Regions from separate parts of the Phyllobacterium sp. K27 genome, predicted to be linked through region 3. Evidence: riboswitches for the same ligand, from Rfam matches in the RefSeq annotation. Region 3 holds a riboswitch; each other region holds the start of a gene.
The links. A riboswitch is a leader RNA that binds a small molecule or an ion and turns the genes downstream of it on or off. The one in region 3 is predicted to bind thiamine pyrophosphate.

Region 1 (7,533 bases), on a different replicon from region 3:
TGAACAGCGCGCCAATCGAAACATTGGCCATCATGCCATAGATAACGAAAGGCAGGGATGGCGGGAAAATGGGGCCAAGCGTTGCAGAAGCCGCAGTGACACCGACAGCAGCTTCCACCGGATAGCCATGATCCTTCATCGCCTTGATTTCGATTGTGCCTATACCGGCAGCATCGGCCAGCGCCGTTCCAGACATTCCGGAGAAGATCACCGAACCCACAATGTTCACTTGCGCCAGTCCGCCTTTCATCCAGCCCACAAGCGAAACCGCAAAGGAGTAGATGCGGCCTGTCACACCGGCAGAATTCATCAGATTACCAGCGAGGATGAAGAATGGCACGGCGAGCAGCGGGAAGCTCTCAACACCGGCGATCATGCGCTGGGCGACGATAATGTCCGGAGCGACACCAAAAAATACGAGATAAAGGACCGAAGCCACCGCCATCGAAATGGCAACCGGCACGCCGACAATCATCAATAGTAGAAATGAACCAACAAGCAGCAACATGAATCAACCCTCAACGCTCTGGAATTCTTCGGGACGTTCCAGAACGGAATAGCCACGGCGGATATTGGCGATAAAAACCTGAATGGAACGAAGCAGCATCAGGACGAAGGATATGAGCACGCCGTAGAATACGATGTTGCGGGGCAGTTCAACCGTCACCATCATTTCGTCAGCCACAATCTCGACATAGCGCCACATCAACCACACGGCGTAGACGAAGAAGCCAATGCGAACGAGATCAACGAACGTTGCAAGAATGCGGGCAAAGCGTGCCGGTATATAATGATAAAGCACGTCTACCTGAATATGACGCGAGACACGAACACACATGACAGAGCCGAGAAACACGACGCCAATCAGGCAATTGATCGCGATTTCCTCCGTCCACGCGTAGCTGTCATTCAGAACATAACGGGTGAAGAATTGCAGGAAAACGCAGCCGGTCATCAGCCAGAAAACAAAGAGCGTCAGCCAATCCTCAACCGCATATTCCGATAGATTAACGACAGGTGCCGCGTCCTCGAATGAGTGTGCAAGCTCTTCAGCCGTAATCTGTGTATGAACTTCCTTGGACATGGCTATCTCCGTCCTCAGGGCAAGAAAAGTGGCCGGGAAGCCAAACTACCCGGCCAGTCTGAATGTGTTACTTGATGGCGCGAATGGCTTCCCAGTCGGACTTTTCGTAACCGAAGTCTTCGAACTTCACCTTCTCCAAAACGGTCTTTTCAAAATCAGCCTTGTCAACTTCGGTAACGGACAGGCCACGCTCCTTGAAGCTCGCAACGAGTTCCTTTTCCTTGTCAGCAATGATCTTGGTCGTCTTTTCGGCAGCTTCCTGCATCACATCGCCGAAGATTTTCTTGTCTTCATCGCTAAGGCTGGACCAGAGCTGCTTGGAAACCACGGTGTTCAGATGATCAACAATATGACCGGTCAGAATGATGTTCTTCTGAACTTCGAAAAACTTCTTGGCTTCAATCGTCGTCAGCGGGTTTTCCTGAGCTTCAACAGTGCCGTTCTGCAATGCCAGATAAACCTCGGCAAAAGCGATTGGCGTTGTATTGGCGCCGCAGGCACGTGGCATTGCCAGATAGGCTGGAACATCCGGAACGCGGATTTTCAACCCGGCCATGTCCGAGCACTTGGCGATGGGCTTGTTGGCCGTCGTGTGGCGCGTACCGTAATAGCTCACCGATGTAATGTGATTGCCGGTTTTCTCCTCATAACCAGCGGCAAGCCGTTTGAAAACGTCACTCTTGGTATAAGCGATCAGATGGTCGGAATCGCTGAAAATATAGGGGAAATAGGTGACGCCGATGGGCTTGAAATCACGAGCAGCAAAGCTTGAACCCGAGATAATGATATCGACCGTGCCAAGCCTCAGGCCCTGATTGATATCCGCTTCCTTGCCAAGCTGAGATGCTGGAAAAACGTCGATCTTGTAACGCCCATCGGTACGCTTGGCGATTTCTTCTGCCGCCCATACCGACTCGGTGTGAAACGGTTCGGATGTTTCATAGACATGCGCCCATTTCAGCGTGGTTTGCGCCTGTGCAACCACTGCCGAAATGGCAAGGGCCGCCGCAGCGCCAAAAAGTGTAGCCAGTTTGAGTTTCATTGTTGTTTCCTCCCTGATTGAATTCAGTTCTCGTTACTTCTGTCGAGACGCCTTTGTCGAATGGCCTCTCTCCGTTTCCAGCTCCTCGTCAAAACTTCTGGAAAACCTCAACTGCGATTGATGCAGATGATGTTGCATCGCAGCCTTGGCGCGAACAGGATCACCACCTGCAATGGCGTCGCGAACTGCGCGATGTTCCTCAAAGGCTTCCCGCCATGAAGCCGCGCTCTCAAAATAGCTTGCCAGCCGTGTGAAATAAGGCGTCATGCGCTGGTCGAACAGTTCACCGACAACGCGGTCGAGCGCAGAGTTTTCCATGATACCGGCAATGGTCGTATGGAATGTACGGTCAAGCGCTATTGAGACTTGCGGATTGTTGAATGTCCGCGCCATTTGCGTCAGTACATCATCCATCGCTGCTATGTGTTTCGGCGTGACAATGCGGGCAGCCTCTTCGGCAATCGCGCACTCAATCAGGGCGCGTGCCCTTAACAACTCGAAAGGCCCTTCAAGTTCCTCGGCCTGAACCTGAAGACGCTTTGGTCGTGGTGACCGTGCGACGTAAACGCCCGATCCCATGCGAATGTGAATGAGCCCCTCCACCTCAAGGGCAATCAAAGCCTCACGAATGGTGGGACGGGAAACGCCAAGCTCCTCAGCCAGCTCACGCTCACCGGGCAAACGCTCACCGACACCCAGCTGACCATGTTCGATCTGGCTTCGTATCTGGTCTGCCACCTGCCGGTAAAGCCGACGGGACTGAATGGCTGCGAACATGTGAACCTCCCCGCCCGGCTTCCCATTTCCAGGCAACTGGTAAACTGGCCTTACCAATATATAAGTGATACATTGATATATATGATTGAGTCAACCGCTGGTTGCGAGCTACTTTTGGCAGGTCGGTCTTGTCTTGATTTATATCGCCGTGAAAGGCGGCTAAGGTCATTGTTACATTATGTATCAGAAAGTGATTGCCGCTAAGCGAAGCGAACGCGCTAAGAGAAACCACTCGTTAAAAGAGTTGCTTCGTCAAACCGGTGATAAATGCTGCCTGATACACGATCGCTTCGGACATTTGCTTGCTTGAGCTTCGCCTTGATTTTGGGCGCATGCACCACGACGGATACCAAGCTACCCGAGACTGCATCATTGCCGATTCCTGAACAATCTCCACGTGTTGCTGCTGCAGAAGCTGCCGCCAGTCCGGTTATAGCGACAGAGGGCAAGACGAGCGCTGCCGTTGCTGCGAGCACAAAAAGTGCACCGGAGTTCAAAGATACCGGAACACCGCTCGACAGTCTGATCTCAAAATATTCCGTTGCCTATGAAGTGCCTGAATCGCTGGTTCGCCGCGTTGTGCACCGGGAAAGCCGTGGCAATCCACAGGCACGCAACGGCCCCTATTGGGGCCTGATGCAGATGTTGCCAGCGACAGCACGCGGAATGGGCCATACCGGCTCTGCACAGGATTTGCTGGATGCAGAAACAAACCTCAAATTTGGCGTGAAGTATCTTGCCGGTGCCTACAAGGTTGCCGATAACAATCCTGATCAGGCCGTGCGGCTTTACGCTCGCGGCTATTACTATCAGGCCAAGAAAAAAGGGCTTCTGGAAGAGACGGGCTTGAAGCCATCGAGCAAGCCGGTTGAACCCGCCTCCACCACAATGACGGCCATGGCCCCTGCCGAAACGTCCGCTGCATTGCCTACGCAACTCGCTTATTCAGGAGAGACTGCCGTGATGTTCCCCGCCGCCGTCCCGCTGCCTGTGCAGCGGCCTGACATGGCTTCGGGCGCTGCCGCACCGCTTTAAACTCCTACTGCGCGGATGCCGCTATGCCGCCCACCAGCGATGGAAGTGGTGAACCGGACCACGCCCACGACCAACTTTCAGCGTTTCGCCTGCTGACATGGCCGCCGTCAGATAGTCTTTGGCTTCACAAACGGCACTATGCAGCGCCATTCCCTTTGCCAGGCCAGCGGTAATGGCAGAGGCCAGTGTGCATCCCGTACCATGGTCGTTCACAGTTTCGATACGCAGCGCGGAAAACCGCTTCATCGCCGACCCGTCAAGCAGGATATCCGTGCTCAATTCCCCTTTGCCATGCCCGCCCTTTATGAGCACGGCCGAGGGACCCAGCTCAAGCAGCTTTTCCGCCTGCCGCACCATCTGGGTTTCGTCTTCGGCGATCGGCATATTTGTCAGCAAGGCAGCTTCCGGCAAATTGGGAGTGAGCAACAGCGCACGCGGCAAGAGAAGCTGCCGCAGTGCATCAATTGCGGCTGGCTGCAATAAAGGGTCACCGGCTGTTGCGACCATCACAGGGTCGAACACGGCCTTGCGTTGCCAGTGATCGAGCCCTTCCGCAATTGTCTCTATGGTCGAGACTGTCGATACCATGCCGATCTTGATCGCATTCACGTCGAGGTCGGAGAGGACTGCATCCATCTGCGCCCGGATGATTGCTGGCGAAAGATTTTCAATCGCGGTCACACCATTCGTGTTCTGCGCGGTGATAGCGGTGAGGACGCTCGCACCATAAACACCCAGCGCCGAGAAGGTTTTCAAATCGGCCTGAATCCCTGCCCCGCCCCCGCTATCGGACCCGGCAATGGTCAGCGCTATTGCAGTCATGCTGGCTCTCTTACCCGCAAGGCTTGATCCACTGCGGAGCGCAAAGCTTGCGCCGCCGCTTGCGGATTATCCTGCCGGAAGATTGCGGAAATGACCGCAACGCCATCTGCACCTGCTTCAATAGCGAAAGGCGTGCGCTCCAATCCGATACCGGCAATAGCGCCTATGGGCAGATGCGGTTTGGCCCCGCCTATGATAGCAGCCAGGCGCTTGAAGCCATCAAAGCCGATAGGTTGCAGATTTTCCTTGGTGGGCGTTTCAAACAGTCCGCCAATGCAGGCATAGTCAATATCGCCGTCGATTGCAGCTTGCGCATCCGGCTCATTCTTGACCGTCAGCCCGATAATCGCATTTGGCCCAAGCAGACGGCGGACATCGGCAACCGCCATGTCTTCACGCCCCACATGCACACCCTCAACGCCAGCGGCTAGAGCAACATCCACCCGGTCATTGACGAGTAGCGGCACACCAGTTTCTTTGAGCGCGGCATGTATCTGCCGTGCACGATTGATCATATCGCGGGTTGCAGAATTCTTGTCGCGATATTGGATGATCGTGGCGCCACCACGCGCCGCTGCGAGGGCTAATGCTCCCAAATCTTTACTAGGGCCAATAGCATCAAAATCGACAATGGCATTCAGGCGGTAATCTACTTGTGGCACGTCGCGGACTCCATTTAATGGAGCAATTCCAGCAAAAGTGTGAAGCGGTTTTGCGTCCGGAATTGCGTAAAACTAATAAGGTCAGAGCGCCGTTAAGCGCTCTACTGGAAACCCGGATATGTGCGAAGAGACGAAACCAGCGTGATAACTGCTCAATTCCCGTTCCTACGCCGGCATAATCCGGATCAGGTTCAAGGGTCTTGGCTCAGCGCCATCTCAGCATCGTACGATGCCCCCCTCGGAATGAAGTCATGATGAGACGGCGCATTGCGGAAGTCAATGCGCCGTTATGCGGGCCGGACAAAGCCTTCACTCGCCACAAGCAGGTTGCGCGTGTAATCTTCCTTGACTGCATGGCGGGCAAGGTCTGCCGCCGACAGGCGTTCCACCTCTGCGCCGCTCTGCATCACCATCAGCCGGTCGCACATATGGGTGACCACCGCCAGATCGTGGCTGACCATCAGGAAGGTCAGCTTTCTGTCCCGCCTTATCTGTTCAAGCAGATTCAACACTTCCGCTTGGACCGAGGCATCAAGGGCTGATGTGGGTTCATCAAGGAGCAGGATTGACGGCTCAAGGATCAATGCGCGGGCAATAGCGACCCTCTGGCGCTGTCCGCCGGAAAGCTGATGCGAATAGCGGAAGCGAAAGCTTGAACCGAGACCGACTTCGTCAAGCGCGCGCAGGATGCGTTTTTCGATGTCGGCAAAGCCATGCACGACCAATGGCTCCAACAGCAGGCGATCCACGGTCTGGCGCGGATGCAGCGAGCCATAGGGGTCCTGAAACACCATCTGTACTTCGCGATAAAATGCCTTTGTCCGGGATGATCCCAGCGTCTTGCCGTTGACTGTAATCGTGCCGCCTGTAACAGGCGCAAGTCCCGCGACGGCCCGCAGCAAGGTTGATTTTCCTGAACCGGACTCGCCCACCAGACCAAAGGATTCGCCTTGCTGGACGTCAAGACTGACCCCGCGCAATGCGCGAAAGCGTTCAAACTTCACTTCAAGATTTTCGACGCTAAGAGCCGCCATTTGCAGATTGTTCATGCGGCCCACTCCGGCTTGCGGTCAAGAACCGGCAACGGATGCCGGTCGGTGCCGATCTGCGGCATACAATTCATGAGACCACGCGTATAGGGATGTTTGGCATTCTTCAGATCAGCCGCAGCGATCTCCTCGACAATTCGCCCCGCATACATGACAATCACGCGGTCGCAGAATGATGAGACCAGCCGCAAATCATGGGAGATGAAAATCAGTCCCATGCCGCGATCCCGCACAAGATCGTCAAGGATACGCAGCACATCAAGCTGCACCGTCACATCTAGAGCGGAAGTCGGCTCATCTGCGATTAATAGCTCCGGCCCGGTAATGAGCATCATGGCGATCATGGCGCGCTGTCCCATACCGCCCGACACCTCATGCGGATACAGCTTGAAGACCCGCTCGGGGTCACGTATCTGCACAGCAGCAAGCATATCGAGCGCGCGCTTGCGTGCCTCACCTTTGCTCACCTTCTCATGGGTCCGCAGCGTCTCAACAATCTGCCTGCCGATACTCATGACCGGATTAAGCGAGTATTTCGGGTCCTGGAGGATCATGGCGACACGATTGCCGCGCAGGCTGCGCCGCTCCTTCGCAGAAATATCCAGAAGGTCCATCCCGTCGAAATTCAACGTATCAGCGCTGATCTTCGCATGAGCCGGCGTCAGCCCCATGATTGCGCGCCCGGTTTGGGACTTTCCTGAACCGGACTCCCCGACAATGCCAAGCCTTTCGCGGCCCAGCGTGAATGAAACACCACGCACAGCATCGACAACGCCGGTACGCGTGGGAAACTGGACCCGCAGATCCTTGACTGTCAGCAAGGCACTCATTGATTGTTCCCCCGCGGATCGAGCGCATCACGCAAGCCATCGCCAAGGAGATTAAAGCCAAGACTGACGATCAGAATGGCAAAACCCGGTGCGGCTGCCACCCACCACTGGTCCATGATGAAGCGGCGGCCCGATGCAATCATTGCGCCCCATTCAGGCAATGGCGGCTGTGCACCTAGACCAAGGAAGCCAAGTCCCGCCGCGACCAGGATAATTCCCGCCATATCGAGTG
Region 2 (7,533 bases), on a different replicon from region 3:
GTATGTATTGTCAAAAGCACGGTAGGACTGATAGGTAGCGCGGCATTTTTCGGCCTGTGTGGGACCGTTATTTCCCGTCGGCCGGTTAGTTCGCCCATTATAGCAGTTTCCAGTTGAACAATCCCGCAGACTATCCCGATAAGGGCTGTTGTTGCGTAGGATCGTGGGTGTTCGCGGGACGACATCAAGTCCTCGGGGAGCTGGGCGATATGTCTGGATTTCGCGTGCGGAAGCAATCGACACCTGGTCGACAATCACGAAAGTAAGAACAGCCAGCATCATCTTAAGAGATTTCATAATTGTGAGCTTCCAGTTGTTCATAGATTTGATATAGGCGCTAGCGGTGCCAATCGCTACTGGTAGCAGTGGGGTAATGCGGGTAGGGTCGTTAGGCATAAGCACCATCGGCCTTAATTCAGAGTATTTGCATGTCAGTTCGCATTGCTACCTTCAACGTCGAAAACCTGATGAACCGGTTCGACTTTTCCGGGTTCAAGAATAACCTCAACAAAGACAGAGCCCTGCAGCTTTTTCAGATACAGGATGAGGCACAATACCGGCAACTGGAACAGGCTCGAGCCATTGCGCATGCGGATGATACTCGCCAATTGACTGCGTTGGCGATTGCAGAAACTCATGCGGATATTCTTTGCCTCCAGGAGGTGGATAATATCAATGCGCTGAATGCTTTCGAATTCGGCTACTTGTTCAAGATGGTAGGTGAAGGCTATCGCCACAAATACATGGTCGAAGGAAATGACAGCCGTGGAATCGACGTGGCTGTTTTGATGCGCGATCAGACGCGGGACGGTTTATCGATCGAATTTGTTGCGATGACGAGTCATGCACACATCACATATGGCGATTTTGGCATTTACAATGCGGAGCTGGCATTGCTGGGCATTGAGCCGCACGAACGGATATTCAAGCGTGACTGTCTCGAAATCGACGTGCTTATTGGCGGTAATCCGCTCACGCTTTTTGTAAGCCATTTTAAATCCATGGGCACACCTCGCAACGGTTTGGATGGCCGCACTGCTTCCATGCCTGTCCGGGTAGCTGAGGCAAAGGCCGTGCGCCGTATCATCGAAGAAAAGTTTGCCAGCAGTGGGGGCTCGGCAAACAAAAACTGGGTCATCTGCGGTGATTTCAATGACTATCGTGAACGTGTTCTCATCAAGGGTGATAGGCTAGCCGGGTACCTGTTCGAGCCGATTAAAGAGCTGGAAAGCAGCATTAACGTCCTGCTCGAGACTGGGTTTTGTGAGAATCTGGTGGAAAGGCGTCCTGAAATGGATCGTTGGACACTTTATCACACGCGGGGGCCTGACGAGCGGCATTTATGCCAGCTCGATTATATTTTGGCCTCACCAGCACTGGCGCGGAACAATGCGCAGGCTATCCCGGATATCATCAGGCAGGGGCAGCCATTCCGCACGCTCTTTCCACCGGATCAAATTATCGAGCGTTTTCCGCGTATTGGCTGGGATCGCCCCAAGGCCAGCGATCATTGTCCTGTTGTCGTTACGTTTGACGTGGTTTGAGCAATGAGAGATTTTCCCGAGAAGACTGTGATTGAGCTTAGAAATGCGTCGATACGGATAGAAGACGGCACGCTGGCTTATGACCTCGACAATGAGTCTGAAATCGAGTTGAACTGGGAAGCGGATTTCAAGGCTAATCCGGCACTTTTCAATGGCGATTTTTTTATGGCCGACAAGGCTGACATCAACCGTGGCGCGTTTGAAGCAACTTATAAACGCACGCGTTTCAAAACCATGATGCATTGGAAGAAGAATCGCACCTTGCTGAAGCCTTGGCACATTTTTGCGGTAGGTGTAATCGTTTCGAACGACAATGCGTTAATCGCTGGTCGAATGGCCAATTCGACAGCGGCGGCGGGACGAGTTTATTTTCCTGCTGGATCTTTTGATGAAGGAGATGTGCGCGACGAGGTTATCGATATCGATGGGAATATGAAACGTGAGGTTTTGGAGGAGACGGCTATTGATCTGGCCGATGCTCAACGCTTTGATAGCAGTATCTATCTCGTCACTGCGGATCGCAGTATTGCTTTGTTTCGCCGTTACTACTTTGACGTGAGTTCACAAGAGTTGTTGATCCGTATACGCCGCCATATTGCCGCAGAGCTCATTTCGGAACTCGACGATGTAGTTGCCGTGACGTCATCAGCCGATATGTGTGATACCACTCCTGCTACATTCCGCACATTTGGCGAGTGGCATTTCGGCCAAATGTAACCGTCACAAGGTTTGACTTGCGCGCCCCTCGGCTTGGTCTATTTTTTACCGGAATTGAAAAGGTGCAACGCTCATGACCGGTCGCCGCTACGAAATCTATGACGTTTTTACCTCGGAGGTTCTGAAAGGGAATCCGTTGGCAATCGTTCACGATACGGCAGGCCTTGATGATGAGGCGATGCAGCGTATCGCCCGCGAGTTCAACTTATCAGAAACGGTTTTTGTGCTGCCAGCGAAGAACGCTGCGCATACGGCTTGGATACGCATTTTCACGCCGGATTATGAGATGCCGTTCGCCGGACATCCCACTGTTGGAACGGCTGTGTCACTTGCACAAGACCGGTTTGGTGAAGTGGAAAGCGATCAGGATGCGCTGATCATTCTGGAAGAGCAAGTAGGGCCCGTTCGTTGCGGCGTAAGACTGGGGAAACAGGGGGCTTTTGCTGAATTTGATCTTCCTAAGCTACCACAGCGGATAGACTATAATTACGACAAACTGGCCATCGCACGAGCACTGCGACTTGAGCCAAACGAGATTGGCTTTGAAAATCATGTCCCCAGCATCTGGGATGCGGGCGTTCCATTCCTGCTTGTGCCGATTCATGGTCTGGCATCAGCTGCCCGGATGCGGATCGATCAGGCAGCAATGCAGCGGGTCGCCCCTCGAATTGGCCATAGACAATTACCGGTTTATGCTTACTGCCGCGAGACTATTGGGCATGAAAATGATTTTCATTCGCGTATGTTCGTCAGCGATGAAGGAACTTATGAAGATCCCGCAACTGGCTCAGCGACTGCCGCGTTTGCTGGTGCCATTCATTTGTTCGATGAACCGCTTGATGGCGTACAGCGATTTTCCATTGAACAAGGATGTGAGATGGGCAGGCCATCCAAGCTCGAACTCGAACTCGACATTCAGGATAGAAGGTTAACCGGCGCACGGATTGGCGGTGCTGCGGTCAAGGTGGCAGAGGGCAAATTGTTTGTCTGAGAGCGAAAAATTCATCTTCTTGCCGATCAATGCGATAAAGTTTGGCGAAGGGCTGGACAGGCAAGATTTGCCCCGTTATAGAGCGCTCACTGTCGTCGCGGAAGCGGCTGACGGGCACATAGCTCAGTTGGTAGAGCAGCTGACTCTTAATCAGCGGGTCGTAGGTTCGATCCCTACTGTGCCCACCATTTCTTCTGAAACGAGGGCCGTATGGCCCTTTTTTCTTGTACCACAACAAGCATTGGCTTGTCCGAAACCTTCCATAGGAGATTTTCATGAGCGTTCGTCGTATTGAAGCAGGTCCTCGCATGAGCCAGGCCGTAATCCATGGCAATACAGTCTATCTGGCCGGTCAGGTCGGTGGTCCGGGCAAGAGCGTAACAGAGCAGACAAAAGACGTTCTGGCGTCGGTCGATCGTTTGTTGAAAGAGGCTGGTACAGACAAGTCCAAACTGTTGCAGGCCATTATCTGGCTCGACGATATGAAAGATTTTGGCGAAATGAATGCAGTCTGGGATGCATGGGTCGATCCGGCCAATGCACCGGCACGTGCGACAGGTGAGGCCAAGCTGGCAACACCTGAATATAAGGTTGAAATCATCATCACAGCTGCAATCTAAGGATTGAGTATCCAAGTTTAATTGCTTGGGTGCACTGGATTTTTGGCGCGGGAATGAATAGAGTCCGCGCTTCTCCGGATTGCCGTTGTGGCAATTCTTTAAACGCTTGTCTGATTGTGGCCGGTTTTCGTACCGCAAGACGAGGCAAGCATGGGTAAGGAAAACGATTGCAAGTTCTCGTCCGTGATAACAATGTTGAACAAGCCCTAAGGGTTTTGAAGAAAAAGATGCAGCGCGAAGGTCTATTTCGCGAAATGAAGGCCCGTCAGGCTTTCGAGAAACCTTCCGAACGCCGTGTTCGTGAGAAAGCAGAAGCTGTTAGCCGCGCTCGTAAGGCCGCGCGCAAACAGGCTCAACGCGAAGGTCTATTGCCTGGTCCAAAGAAAAAAGAACGCGTTGCACGACCCGGAGCTCCGGCAGGCAATGATTACAACAATAACCGCTAATATTGACGGGCTTAACCGCCCTTCACTGTGACGACAAACCCGCATGGCTTCATTGCTATAGCGGGTTTCGTTTTTAGTGGTCGTATCGGAACTCCGGCCGGTTTCAAAAAAGTGCCTTCTTGCGTGATGCAGTAATGCATTTACTTGTCGGTTATCGCATTTATTGGAGATATGAACCGAATGGCACTCAAGCTGAATATTATCATCGCAAGCACCCGACCCGGGCGGGGTGGCCCCGCTGTAGCAAAGTGGTTCAATGAACTTGCCAAGAAAGACGGTAATTTCGAACCCGTACTAATCGACCTGGCTGATTTCAATTTGCCGATCTATGACGAGTCGAATCATCCTCGCATGAAAAAATATGAGCATGCTCATACCAAGAAATGGAGCCAAGCCATTGAGCCTGGTGATGCCTATATTTTCGTTATGCCGGAATATGATTACAATGCGCCACCCTCATTGATCAATGCGCTGGTCTATCTGTGGAATGAGTGGAATTACAAGCCGGCAAGTTTCGTCAGCTATGGCGGCGTTTCCGGTGGTTTACGTGCTACCGAATCGGTCAAGGGATTGATGTCGGCACTCCGTATGGTTTCGCTTGCGGAGAGCGTTCCCATTCCTTCCTACCAGCAGTTTATCAATGATGATGGTGTGTTTACGCCAAATGAGTTGATCACGACCAGTGCCAGCACGGTTTTGACTGAATTGGCAAAATGGGCTGGTGCGCTAAAGCCACTTCGCGCGTCATGATTTAGAGGCTCCGCTTGACATTAATACGTCCAGCGGGTCATTTTAAGCTATTCACCAGGGGAGTCCCGACAAGGGGCTGAGATACTGCTTCAGGTTTGACCAAGCGCAGTGACCCGTTGAACCTGATCCAGTTCACACTGGCGTAGGGACGGTGCAAAGGTTATCGCGCATGGTGCATTGGCACTGAATCCATTATTGGATTTGCGAGGCTTCTTTTCATCCTTCCGGCACAGAACTGGGTTTCCTGCAACAACGCAAAGGAACCTGACGATGACTGCTGTAACAAAAATTACCGAGGCCCCAAAAGTTTCGACCGGGCCGCTTCCTGCTTCCACCAAGATTTACAAACCGGGACTGATCCATGCCGATATTCGTGTTCCCTTGCGCGAAATTGCGGTTCATCCCACCGCTGGTGAACCAAACCTCGCTGTCTATGATTCATCGGGTCCCTATACCGATGCAGCGGCAAGCATCGATATTAACAAAGGCATCCCACGCATTCGTGAGGCATGGAAAGCGGGTCAACAAGCCGATAGTTATGCTTATGAGGGGCGGCTGATCCAGTCAGCTGACAATGGCTTTGCAACAGGCGAGCGGCTCACGCGAGAGTTTCCTGTTCGGCATCAGCCGCGCCGCGCACATAATGGCAAAGCGATAACACAGCTTGCCTATGCCCGCGCAGGAATTATCACGCCTGAAATGGAGTATGTTGCCATACGGGAGAACCTTGGTCGGGAAGCTGCGCGAAATCAGGTGCGTGATGGTGAGTCCTTCGGTGCATCATTGCCGGATCATGTGACACCTGAATTTGTACGGGATGAGATCGCTCGGGGGCGGGCGATCATACCTGCCAACGTAAATCATCCCGAGCTTGAGCCTATGATCATTGGTCGGAACTTTCTCGTGAAGATCAATGCGAATATCGGCAATTCGGCTGTAACCTCATCCATGGAAGAAGAGGTCGAGAAGATGGTCTGGGCCATTCGCTGGGGTGGCGACACGGTGATGGATCTGTCAACTGGCCGAAACATCCATAACATCCGCGAGTGGATTATCCGCAACTCACCAGTGCCCATTGGAACTGTTCCGCTATATCAGGCGTTGGAAAAGGTCGGTGGCATCGCCGAAGACCTGACGTGGGAAGTCTATCGAGATACTCTGATCGAACAGGCAGAGCAGGGGGTCGATTACTTTACCATCCATGCTGGCGTGCGGCTGCATTATATTCCGCTGACTGTAGATCGTGTTACGGGCATTGTCTCGCGCGGCGGCTCTATCATGGCAAAGTGGTGCCTGCATCATCATCGCGAAAGCTTTCTTTATGAGCATTTCGAGGAAATCTGCGATATCTGCCGCGCCTATGATGTCAGCTTTTCACTCGGCGATGGGTTGCGCCCGGGTTCAATAGCTGATGCAAACGATGCTGCGCAGTTTGCTGAGCTTGAAACTCTGGGCGAGTTGACGCAAATCGCATGGGCCAAGGACTGCCAAGTCATGATCGAAGGCCCCGGTCATGTACCGATGCACAAGATCAAGGAAAATATGGACAAGCAGCTTGCTGTCTGTGGAGAGGCACCATTCTACACGCTAGGACCGCTCACGACAGATATTGCTCCCGGCTACGATCACATTACCTCCGGCATTGGCGCTGCAATGATTGGCTGGTTTGGTACGGCGATGCTTTGCTACGTTACGCCCAAAGAGCATCTCGGGCTGCCCAATCGCGATGACGTAAAAGTTGGTGTTATCACCTACAAGATTGCTGCTCACGCGGCAGATTTGGCCAAGGGCCACCCTGCAGCAAAATTGCGTGATGATGCTCTGTCCCGGGCCCGTTTCGAGTTCCGCTGGGAAGATCAGTTCAATCTGTCTCTTGATCCCGAGACGGCAAGACTCTATCACGACGAAACCTTGCCGAAAGAAGCGCATAAAGTGGCGCATTTCTGCTCAATGTGCGGGCCGAAATTCTGCTCGATGCGTATTTCACACGACATTCGGGCCGAAGCTCAAAAAGAAGGCATGGCCGCAATGGCGGAGAAATTCCGTGTCGGTGGTGACCTTTACATGCCCCTTAATGCCGGAGAATGACAAGGTGACCATCTTGGTCAAAGGGGCCGGTGTTGCCGGCCTCACCATGGCGTACGAGCTTCGAATGCGGGGGGCAGAGGTCACAATTCTGGATCCGTTCGGGGGCGAGCGTTCTGCGGCCTCCTGGTATGCCGGTGGTATGCTTGCGCCATGGTGTGAGCGTGAAAGTGCCGAGCAGGTCATCCTCGACCTTGGAATGAACGCGGCCAATTGGTGGGAAGCAACGCTTCCCGGATCAGTGACACGCAAGGGAACACTGGTTGTTGCTCCACCACGCGATGTAAAAGAACTGGAGCGGTTTGGCGCACTTACGTCGGGTTTTGCGCGAATCGGTGAAGAAGCAATTTTGCTTTTGGAGCCTGATCTTGGAAGGGTTT
Region 3 (7,533 bases):
ATTCAATATACAGTAATGTGTATGTGGAAAACTCTCACTTAACTATTATTATAGACAGCATAAAACCATTTGAGCTTCGAAGGCAGGATGCCACCTTAGAAGGTCGCTTGTTAGGTGTTGGTGGGGGATGCCAAAAGCCGGGTCGTAAACTCTAACTCTCTTCGCAACGATAGTACAATTCAGGTTGTCCAAAACACGCATGGATTTCGTTCCACTAGACACGCACCAGTACACCATTCAACAGGTCCAGCCACAACCAACAAAATTTGGCGATGAGACATGTGCGCTGTCGAGTGATATGACCTCCAGCACACTCTCAGAAAACCATGCGCGTAATTGGAACAATTCGCAAATCTCCCTTAGTCGGCTTTCATACGCCAATGTTGCAGGGCGATCTGTGAGCGCCAACCAGGTCACCTGTTGGATTACCTATGAAGGTCCCCATGAGAAGAGATTTACAATTAAGAGATCCGATGGGCCGGTACGCGCTGCCTGCCGACACGTTTGACCCGCGCGCTCCGCCGTCGTTCCGCTGGATTTGGAACTTTGTTCTTTCGTTTCGGCGTTCATCGCCGTAGAAGTCGATCCTGCGTAAACGATAAGAAGATGTCCCTCATGAAAAGCCGAATGATCGAAGGTGAGACTTGCTGGAAACTACAGCGAGCTGATCGCCTTTCTGTGATTGTCGACGCTTCGGACTTTTTTCGCGCCGCCAAACAAACCATGTTAAAGGCGAAACATTCGATCATTTTGATCGGGTGGGATTTCGATACCCGCATCGAAATGGAGCCGCAACTGCCCCGCGCGGATGGTCCAAACAAAATCGGGCAATTCATTGAATGGTTGTCAGACCGCGAGCCCGATCTCGAGGTTAGGATTTTGAAATGGGACGTCGGATTGTTCACCTCCCTATTGAGGGGAGAGACGCCTTTTTACTTTTTGAAGTGGATCTTCGGAAAGCGAGTCAATTTGAAGCTTGACGGCGCGCATCCGAAACTTTCTGCCCACCACATGAAAATCCTTGTGATCGATGACAGTGTCGCGTTTTGCGGAGGTATCGATATGACGGTTGGCAGGTGGGACACTCCATGCCATCTGGAAAACGATCCAGCAAGACATTCGCCATGGGGAAGGAAAATGCGTCCCTGGCACGATGCAACCACCTGCCTTACCGGTCCAGCGGCCCGTTCCCTTGCGGAATTGGCCAAGGATAGGTGGCTGGCGGCAACCGGAGAGAGAGTGCAACCGGTTACGTCCGAAACCGATCTCTGGCCGGGCAATATTGGTGTAGACTTCACCGGCGTGAGTGTGGGAATCGCAAGGACAGCACCGGCCTTTGGAACCCGAGGACAGATCGTAGAGATCGAAACGGTAACGCTTGCCATCATTTTGTCGGCCAAGCATTCACTTTACATCGAGAGCCAGTATTTTGCCTCACGAAGGATAGCTGAGGCTCTGGCGCAGCGGCTCTGCGAAAAGGATGGACCGGAAATAGTGATGATCAGTCCGCTTGGCGCCGGAGGATGGCTTGAATCCAAATTTATGGACTCAGCGCGAGTTCGGATAATGAAGCTGATCCAGGACGCGGATGCATACGGCAGATTTCGCATCTTTTATCCGGTCAATGAAGCCGGAACGCCAATCTACGTTCATGCCAAAATCATGGTCGCAGATGACATGATTTTGAAAATTGGATCGGCCAATCTTAACAACCGTTCAATGGGCTTTGATACCGAATGCGATATCATTATCGAAGCGCAAGAGGATGAGGTTAACACGCGCAAGGCCATTTTGGCACGGCGTAATGCCTTGCTTGCAGAACATTTGGGACAGACTGTCGAGGCAGTATCTTCCGCGCTTGTTCGTTCGGAAGGCTCGCTGATCAACACGATTGACGACCTGAACACCAATGCCCGTCGGCTGGAGCCAATACCTTTGAGAGAGCTCACGCTGGACGAGGAATTATTTGCTGAATCGTCCAGCGCAGACCCGGAACGGCCAGCAGGATTGAAATACGCCACCAGGACTTGGCTAAGAACGCGGTTTGGCCGACAAGCTCCCTAACCACAATAGTATCCCGTCCAGTTGGTGCCAGCGGAACCGCCATTCTCGCTAAGTCTATCCACCTACTTCAATCCATGAAGCCGCAGCGATACGCTTTCATTCCAAAAGAATATCCGCCTCAACTGCAGCGTCAATAAACGCCTTTCTCGCCTCTCGGGTGGAAAAACTTCCATCCACTGTGCCTGAACATGTGATCTTCGCCCGGGCGCAAGTTGCACCTTTACGCCGCCCTTTCCACTCAGACAATAAGAATTGATGCGCTTCTGCCGCTGATGAGATTGCGCGTGGACGCCCGGAGCGGGATTTTACGATCACCGGTTTTGAAAATTCACTTTCCATGATCGGACAACGGTGGAGGGTACGGCGCGGTTCCCTGCTCCCCATTCACAAAAACTTCGCCCACTGTTAGAGAAGCAGTTGTTGCTTCCCACATCGACATTCCCTCATTATCCTCTGTCCCCGAAAATGGCACTGCCCGATGATTGCAAGGGCAGACTTGCCAATGTGACCGCGTCAGATATTCTCAACACTCGAATTGGGAGGTTAGAAGTGGAACTGACATCGATCCTTGTTTTCGCTGCGGCGCTTGCCATTGCATCCGCCTCCCCCGGGCCAAGTGTCGCGGCGCTCGTGTCGAGAGTTCTCGCCAAAGGCTATCGGGGTGTGTTACCCTTTCTTGCCGCGATGTGGTTCGGCGAGGCCATTTGGCTTGCGCTGGCGGTATTCGGTCTATCTGTTCTGGCCCAAACTTTTCAACCGGCTTTCCTGATTATTAAGTGGGTCGGGGTGGTCTACCTCTTTTTAGCGTGGAAGATGTGGACGGCGCCCATCGTTCTTGCTGACGATATCGTGCCTGTGGAAGTCTCCAAAACCAAACTTTTTGCGGCTGGATTCGCGGTCACGATGGGCAATCCAAAGACTATGATGTTTTATGTTGCGTTGTTGCCAACGATCGTTGACCTCAATGCCGTGTCAATGCTTGGTTGGCTCGAACTCACTCTAACAATGCTGGTCGTCGTGGTCTCGATCGACGTCGGATGGACTGTTGCAGCGGGCCAAACGAGACGTTTATTCAAGAGCCGAAAGGCTATGATAATAGCTAACCGTACCAGTGCCGGAATGATGGCAGGAGCAGCGGCTACGATAGCCGTGCGCTAGTAATGCCATTTCCAAATCGCCTCCCATCAAGATTGACTTTCACGGTTCCCTACTTGTGATGATCCAAGTTGCATGAGTATGTGGTACTTGGTCGGTTTAAAAGAACCCTTTAGGCGTGCCGAGGCTGCATTCACGATCGCCATTATCCGGCCAGTTGTTAATTGATCCACGTTACCAAGACTCCTATCCGTACTATCCACCTGTTTGGTGAAGCGAGCCCTTATCAGTCGCGGACGACGCCAAGAATATGCTAGGTGGATGCCGTCGCCACCAGTGACTCATACGGGAGTATTTTTATGACTAAGGTCTATTTTGTTACCCACCCGGAAGTAAACATTGATCCAAATGTGCCCGTCCCAAAGTGGAGTCTTTCTGATGATGGGAGAAAGCGGATTGAAGGCTTTTGCACCCGACCTGAACTTTCAACTGTGACAGATGTTTTCGTCAGCGATGAACGCAAGGCATTGGACTGCGCAGAATCCTTCGAACTGGTTCACGGTGTCGATTTCACTATTAATTCCTGCTTGGGGGAGAATGTCCGCTCTTCGACAGGGTACGTCGCCCCTCCGAAGTTTTGGGAAATGGTGGACGAGTTCTTTGCTAGGCCCGAGGAAAGCCTTCAGGGATGGGAGCCAGCCGAGGATGCACAGACCCGAATCAAATCGGCAGTCAACGATTGTGTAGCCTCACGAAATGGTGGTGGGGATGTCGTGATATTTTCACATGGAGGCGTTGGAACGTTGCTACTATGTGATCTCATGGACCAACCAATCTCTAATAAATTCGGCCAACCGATCATTGGAGGCGGATGCTATTTCATGTTTGAGGCAGGAACTAATCGGTTGATTGATGGATGGAGAGATATCGTGCCCTGACATCGGGATTTCCGCATCCTCCAGCCCAGTTGCAGGATGAACTGTCTCGTCACCGAATGACGCCTAACTCTATCGCCGTTCGCTACCGATCGTAGTGAGTAAGATCGGCTCACGAGTTCAAATCCCATATGTTCTGATATGCAGGAGGCAGAAATCATGCAGCCGCAACGGTTGGGTTTTGCCGGCTCATTTCACCCACAATTTTTATTAAGGTTCGAGCTCCCGTCCTGTCCATTCGCTGCTGAGCCGTTATTGTGCGAAGTGCTGATTGTAGACATCGGCGCCAATTGCAGCCTGTCGGGCAATTTTCGAGCGAAAGAAGGCAGCTGCGCCTATTGAAGGCAAGTATCTTGTGTTCACTAAACCGGTGCTTGTGGCTGAAAATGAGTTTAGAGCATGGACCGGTGACGCCGAGCTCCGACATGCCTCATTCAAAGGAAGGCGTGAAGCCGCAGATCATGCTGAGGTTTATCAACTTCCTGCTTAAACGATAGCTTGCAACCGTATTGTTTGTCATCTAGCTTTGCATCTACCAGGGGGAGCCGTAGTCGGCTGAGAGGTTCCAGTAAGGAACGACCCCAGAACCTGAACCGGATAATGCCGGCGGAGGAATGGGAATGAAAAGTGGTGTAAGGCCAACCCTGTTGGACTCCATATTTTATCACGCCATTATCCGCTTACATTTGCGAGGAAGCGAATGGCTAGCGAGAAGCAACTCAGATTATGGACATTAAGGATGTCAAATCCGCTGCTGGGCGGAAGCGATCCTGCAGTAGCGACTTTCACTGTGACGGCCTACTCAGAAGCGGCGGCCTTACAGCAAATCCGACGGCAGTTCGCGGAGGAGAACTTGCTCGTTGAGATTATAGGAAGTCAACCAGCTGACTAGAAGCAGTTCATTGGCCAGAAGGTTGTTCGGGAACGCTTTGTCGCAGGTACCGCTGTTAGGTCTGGCATGCACGGAGTAAGTAGGAAAATCCATTAATGCACCAGAAATTTGCAAGAGCAATGACGCCACTTGAATGGTCCACGTTGCTCTTCCTGTCAGGACTATAGGGCGGTTCATTCTTTTTCACTCAAATTGCACTCCGGGATGTACCGACGATAACAATTGTCTTCAGCCGTGTTCTGACGGCTACGGTCGTCCTTTGGTGCGCACTGCTTATTAGCCGACAACCGATACCTCGGGGATATCGCACGTGGGGATCTCTTTTCCTGATGGCACTACTAAACAGTGTCGTCCCAGTCAGTTTGACAGCGTGGTCGCAAACTCAAATCAAAAGCTCCCTCGCCGCCATTCTCGCAGCCAGCTCTCCGGTAATCGTCGTTGTCCTTGCTCACTTTCTCACGGATAACGAGCGGCTCTCGCTGATAAGGCTGACTGGCACGATCATTGGATTTGCCGGTGTAGGGGTGATCATCGGGCCTCAGCATTGACCTACCTTGGCAACAGTGTCTTCTCGCAATTTGCTGTGCTACTAGCGGCATCATCATCTGCATTCGCGAGTGTGTTTGGTCGCCGATTTGCGAAGAGCGGTGTCACGCCTTTAGGGGCTGCCACAGGGCAAGTCACTGCCTCATCGGTCATTGTCTTGCCTGCAATGCTTTTGATCGACAGACCTTGGACTATGTCCTTCCCTTCCACATCATCGCTTTGGGAACTCATCGGACTAGGCGTTCTTTCCACAGCTTTGGCCAGCCTTATTTTCTGTCGGCTGCTGGCCTCGGCCGGAGCCACTAATATTTAGCTGGTTGGATTTCTTGTACCATTCAGCGCAACTCTTTTGGGCACTGTGTTTCTCGTTGAGATACTGACCAGTTACCAAATCGTCGGAATGGCAATGCTGATCTTTGGGCTGATCGTTATCGACGGACGGTTCATACCGAGAAATCTTGCACGGCCAGATTGAGAGGCTCTTGGGCGGGAACAAGATGCGGCGAAGGCTACAACCTACTCATACTCCGTTGACTCTAATCGCAGCAGGTGCTTTCACACCATTCTGGTGAACGCTTGAGAAGCTTCGACGCGACCCATTCGCGCTCTCGCCTTTTCCAGGATGGAGTTTGGATTTGCCCTTCAATAGACGTGATGAACAACAATATTCGGCAGAGGAATGGGATTGTATGCAAACCGCGCATATGATCGCTTCGACCATGCTTGGACGTGACCCTCAAACCCATGAACATACAGCCAGAACATCTCGGATGGTACTTTCCCTATTTGCCCAAGGGATGCGTGACCCGCAGGAAATTGCATTGAGAGTGGTCAACCGGGAGGTGGAAGTGGCTTCGTCGTCCGTAAACTGAAGTCTAGATACATGTCTTGAGGAAACCAGATCAAGGCACCTATCTCGCATTGCCTCCTGAACTGAGAACTCCTGGGAGAGCACTTCCAGTGTGCCATTCGGCTGATCGATTGGTGCGGTTCCACGAAAAGTCGACCTCAGTTATGAGCCTTGCGCGCTACCGAACTGCGTCATCTTGCGAAACCGCTTGTTCGACGACGGCCGCCTCAGCGCGGAACCGGGACCGTACGGCGAGCGGAGCGCGCCATGCTGATCACTTTCCACGTCTTCGATCACTGGTTTGTCCTCTGCGCGCGGTTACTAAATAGGGCTTGATCCCTGACCCGCCGTCTTCGCCCGGATCGCCGATTGCACGTGCGTTTCTCGATACAGCCCCGGGGACACGCCGAAGCGGCGCTCGAAGGCCTTTGCAAACCTGGAACTGGGAAGTCCGACGCGCAACGCGGTCAACTTGATCGCCAGACCCTGCGAAAGCAGCAAGCGTGCAGCGTCCAGCCGAATGGATTCGATCAGGCGCGCCGGCGTCTCGCCCATCACCTCGGTGAATTTTCTGAAGAAGCTACGTTCGCTGAGACCCGTCCGCGCCGCCAGGGTGGGTACGTCCAGCTTCTGTTCCAGATTCAGATGCACCCAGTCCATCATGTCGCCGAAAGGATGCTCTGCGGTTCGCTGGGCTCGCAGCAGTGGACTAAATTGTGACTGGTTGCCCGGTCGGCGGACATAAAGGACGAGCCGCTTCGCCACGTCATTGGCGATAGCTTTACATGTGTCACTGGCAACCATGGCAAGTGCCATGTCGATTCCTGTCGATACGCCAGCAGAGGTCCATACGTTGCCGTCCTCAACGAAGATCGCGTTCTCGTCGACCTCGACCTTTGGATAGGCTTCAGCCAGTGGTTGACATGCACTCCAATGCGATGCGACGCGGCGACCGTCAATCAACTGAAGATCGGCAAGCACGAATGTGCCTGCGCAAATGGAACCGTATCTGTTCGATTTCTCGGCCCAGCGAGGTGCTCGTTCGCGGACGATAGGGTCTTTGAGGACTTGTCGCAATGGCTCTTCCTCTGCCCCCGCAACAAGGAAGGTGTGCAGCTTTCGCGGAGGAGCCTTTGACAGCGGTTTCGTAT

Region 1: another riboswitch for thiamine pyrophosphate. It lies ahead of thiE (thiamine phosphate synthase); the one in region 3 lies ahead of ACYJL1_RS17745 (EamA family transporter).
Region 2: another riboswitch for thiamine pyrophosphate. It lies ahead of thiC (phosphomethylpyrimidine synthase ThiC); the one in region 3 lies ahead of ACYJL1_RS17745 (EamA family transporter).

What each region holds. Positions count from the first base shown of each region.
Region 1 covers NZ_CM139240.1:118,140-125,672, forward strand. The annotation lists gene ACYJL1_RS00620 (TRAP transporter large permease) at 1-508, opposite strand, end outside; gene ACYJL1_RS00625 (TRAP transporter small permease) at 512-1,084, opposite strand; gene ACYJL1_RS00630 (sialic acid TRAP transporter substrate-binding protein SiaP) at 1,152-2,126, opposite strand; gene ACYJL1_RS00635 (FadR/GntR family transcriptional regulator) at 2,160-2,903, opposite strand; gene ACYJL1_RS00640 (transglycosylase SLT domain-containing protein) at 3,210-3,938, shown strand; gene thiD (bifunctional hydroxymethylpyrimidine kinase/phosphomethylpyrimidine kinase) at 3,960-4,760, opposite strand; gene thiE (thiamine phosphate synthase) at 4,757-5,422, opposite strand; TPP riboswitch at 5,568-5,671, opposite strand; gene ACYJL1_RS00655 (ABC transporter ATP-binding protein) at 5,710-6,471, opposite strand; gene ACYJL1_RS00660 (ABC transporter ATP-binding protein) at 6,468-7,301, opposite strand; gene nikC (nickel transporter permease) at 7,298-7,533, opposite strand, start outside.
Region 2 covers NZ_CM139240.1:1,723,439-1,730,971, forward strand. The annotation lists gene ACYJL1_RS08360 (endonuclease/exonuclease/phosphatase family protein) at 429-1,544, shown strand; gene ACYJL1_RS08365 (NUDIX hydrolase) at 1,548-2,261, shown strand; gene ACYJL1_RS08370 (PhzF family phenazine biosynthesis protein) at 2,335-3,252, shown strand; tRNA gene ACYJL1_RS08375 (tRNA-Lys) at 3,365-3,440, shown strand; gene ACYJL1_RS08380 (RidA family protein) at 3,528-3,872, shown strand; gene rpsU (30S ribosomal protein S21) at 4,040-4,318, shown strand; gene ACYJL1_RS08390 (NADPH-dependent FMN reductase) at 4,499-5,068, shown strand; TPP riboswitch at 5,115-5,235, shown strand; gene thiC (phosphomethylpyrimidine synthase ThiC) at 5,339-7,156, shown strand; gene thiO (glycine oxidase ThiO) at 7,161-7,533, shown strand, end outside.
Region 3 covers NZ_JBTWND010000002.1:184,400-191,932, reverse strand. The annotation lists gene ACYJL1_RS17770 (phospholipase D-like domain-containing protein) at 607-2,064, shown strand; gene ACYJL1_RS17765 (DUF982 domain-containing protein) at 2,161-2,403, opposite strand; gene ACYJL1_RS17760 (LysE family translocator) at 2,614-3,222, shown strand; gene ACYJL1_RS17755 (histidine phosphatase family protein) at 3,519-4,097, shown strand; gene ACYJL1_RS17750 (hypothetical protein) at 4,450-4,584, shown strand; TPP riboswitch at 4,623-4,726, shown strand; gene ACYJL1_RS17745 (EamA family transporter) at 5,178-5,534, shown strand; gene ACYJL1_RS17740 (GlxA family transcriptional regulator) at 6,704-7,533, opposite strand, start outside.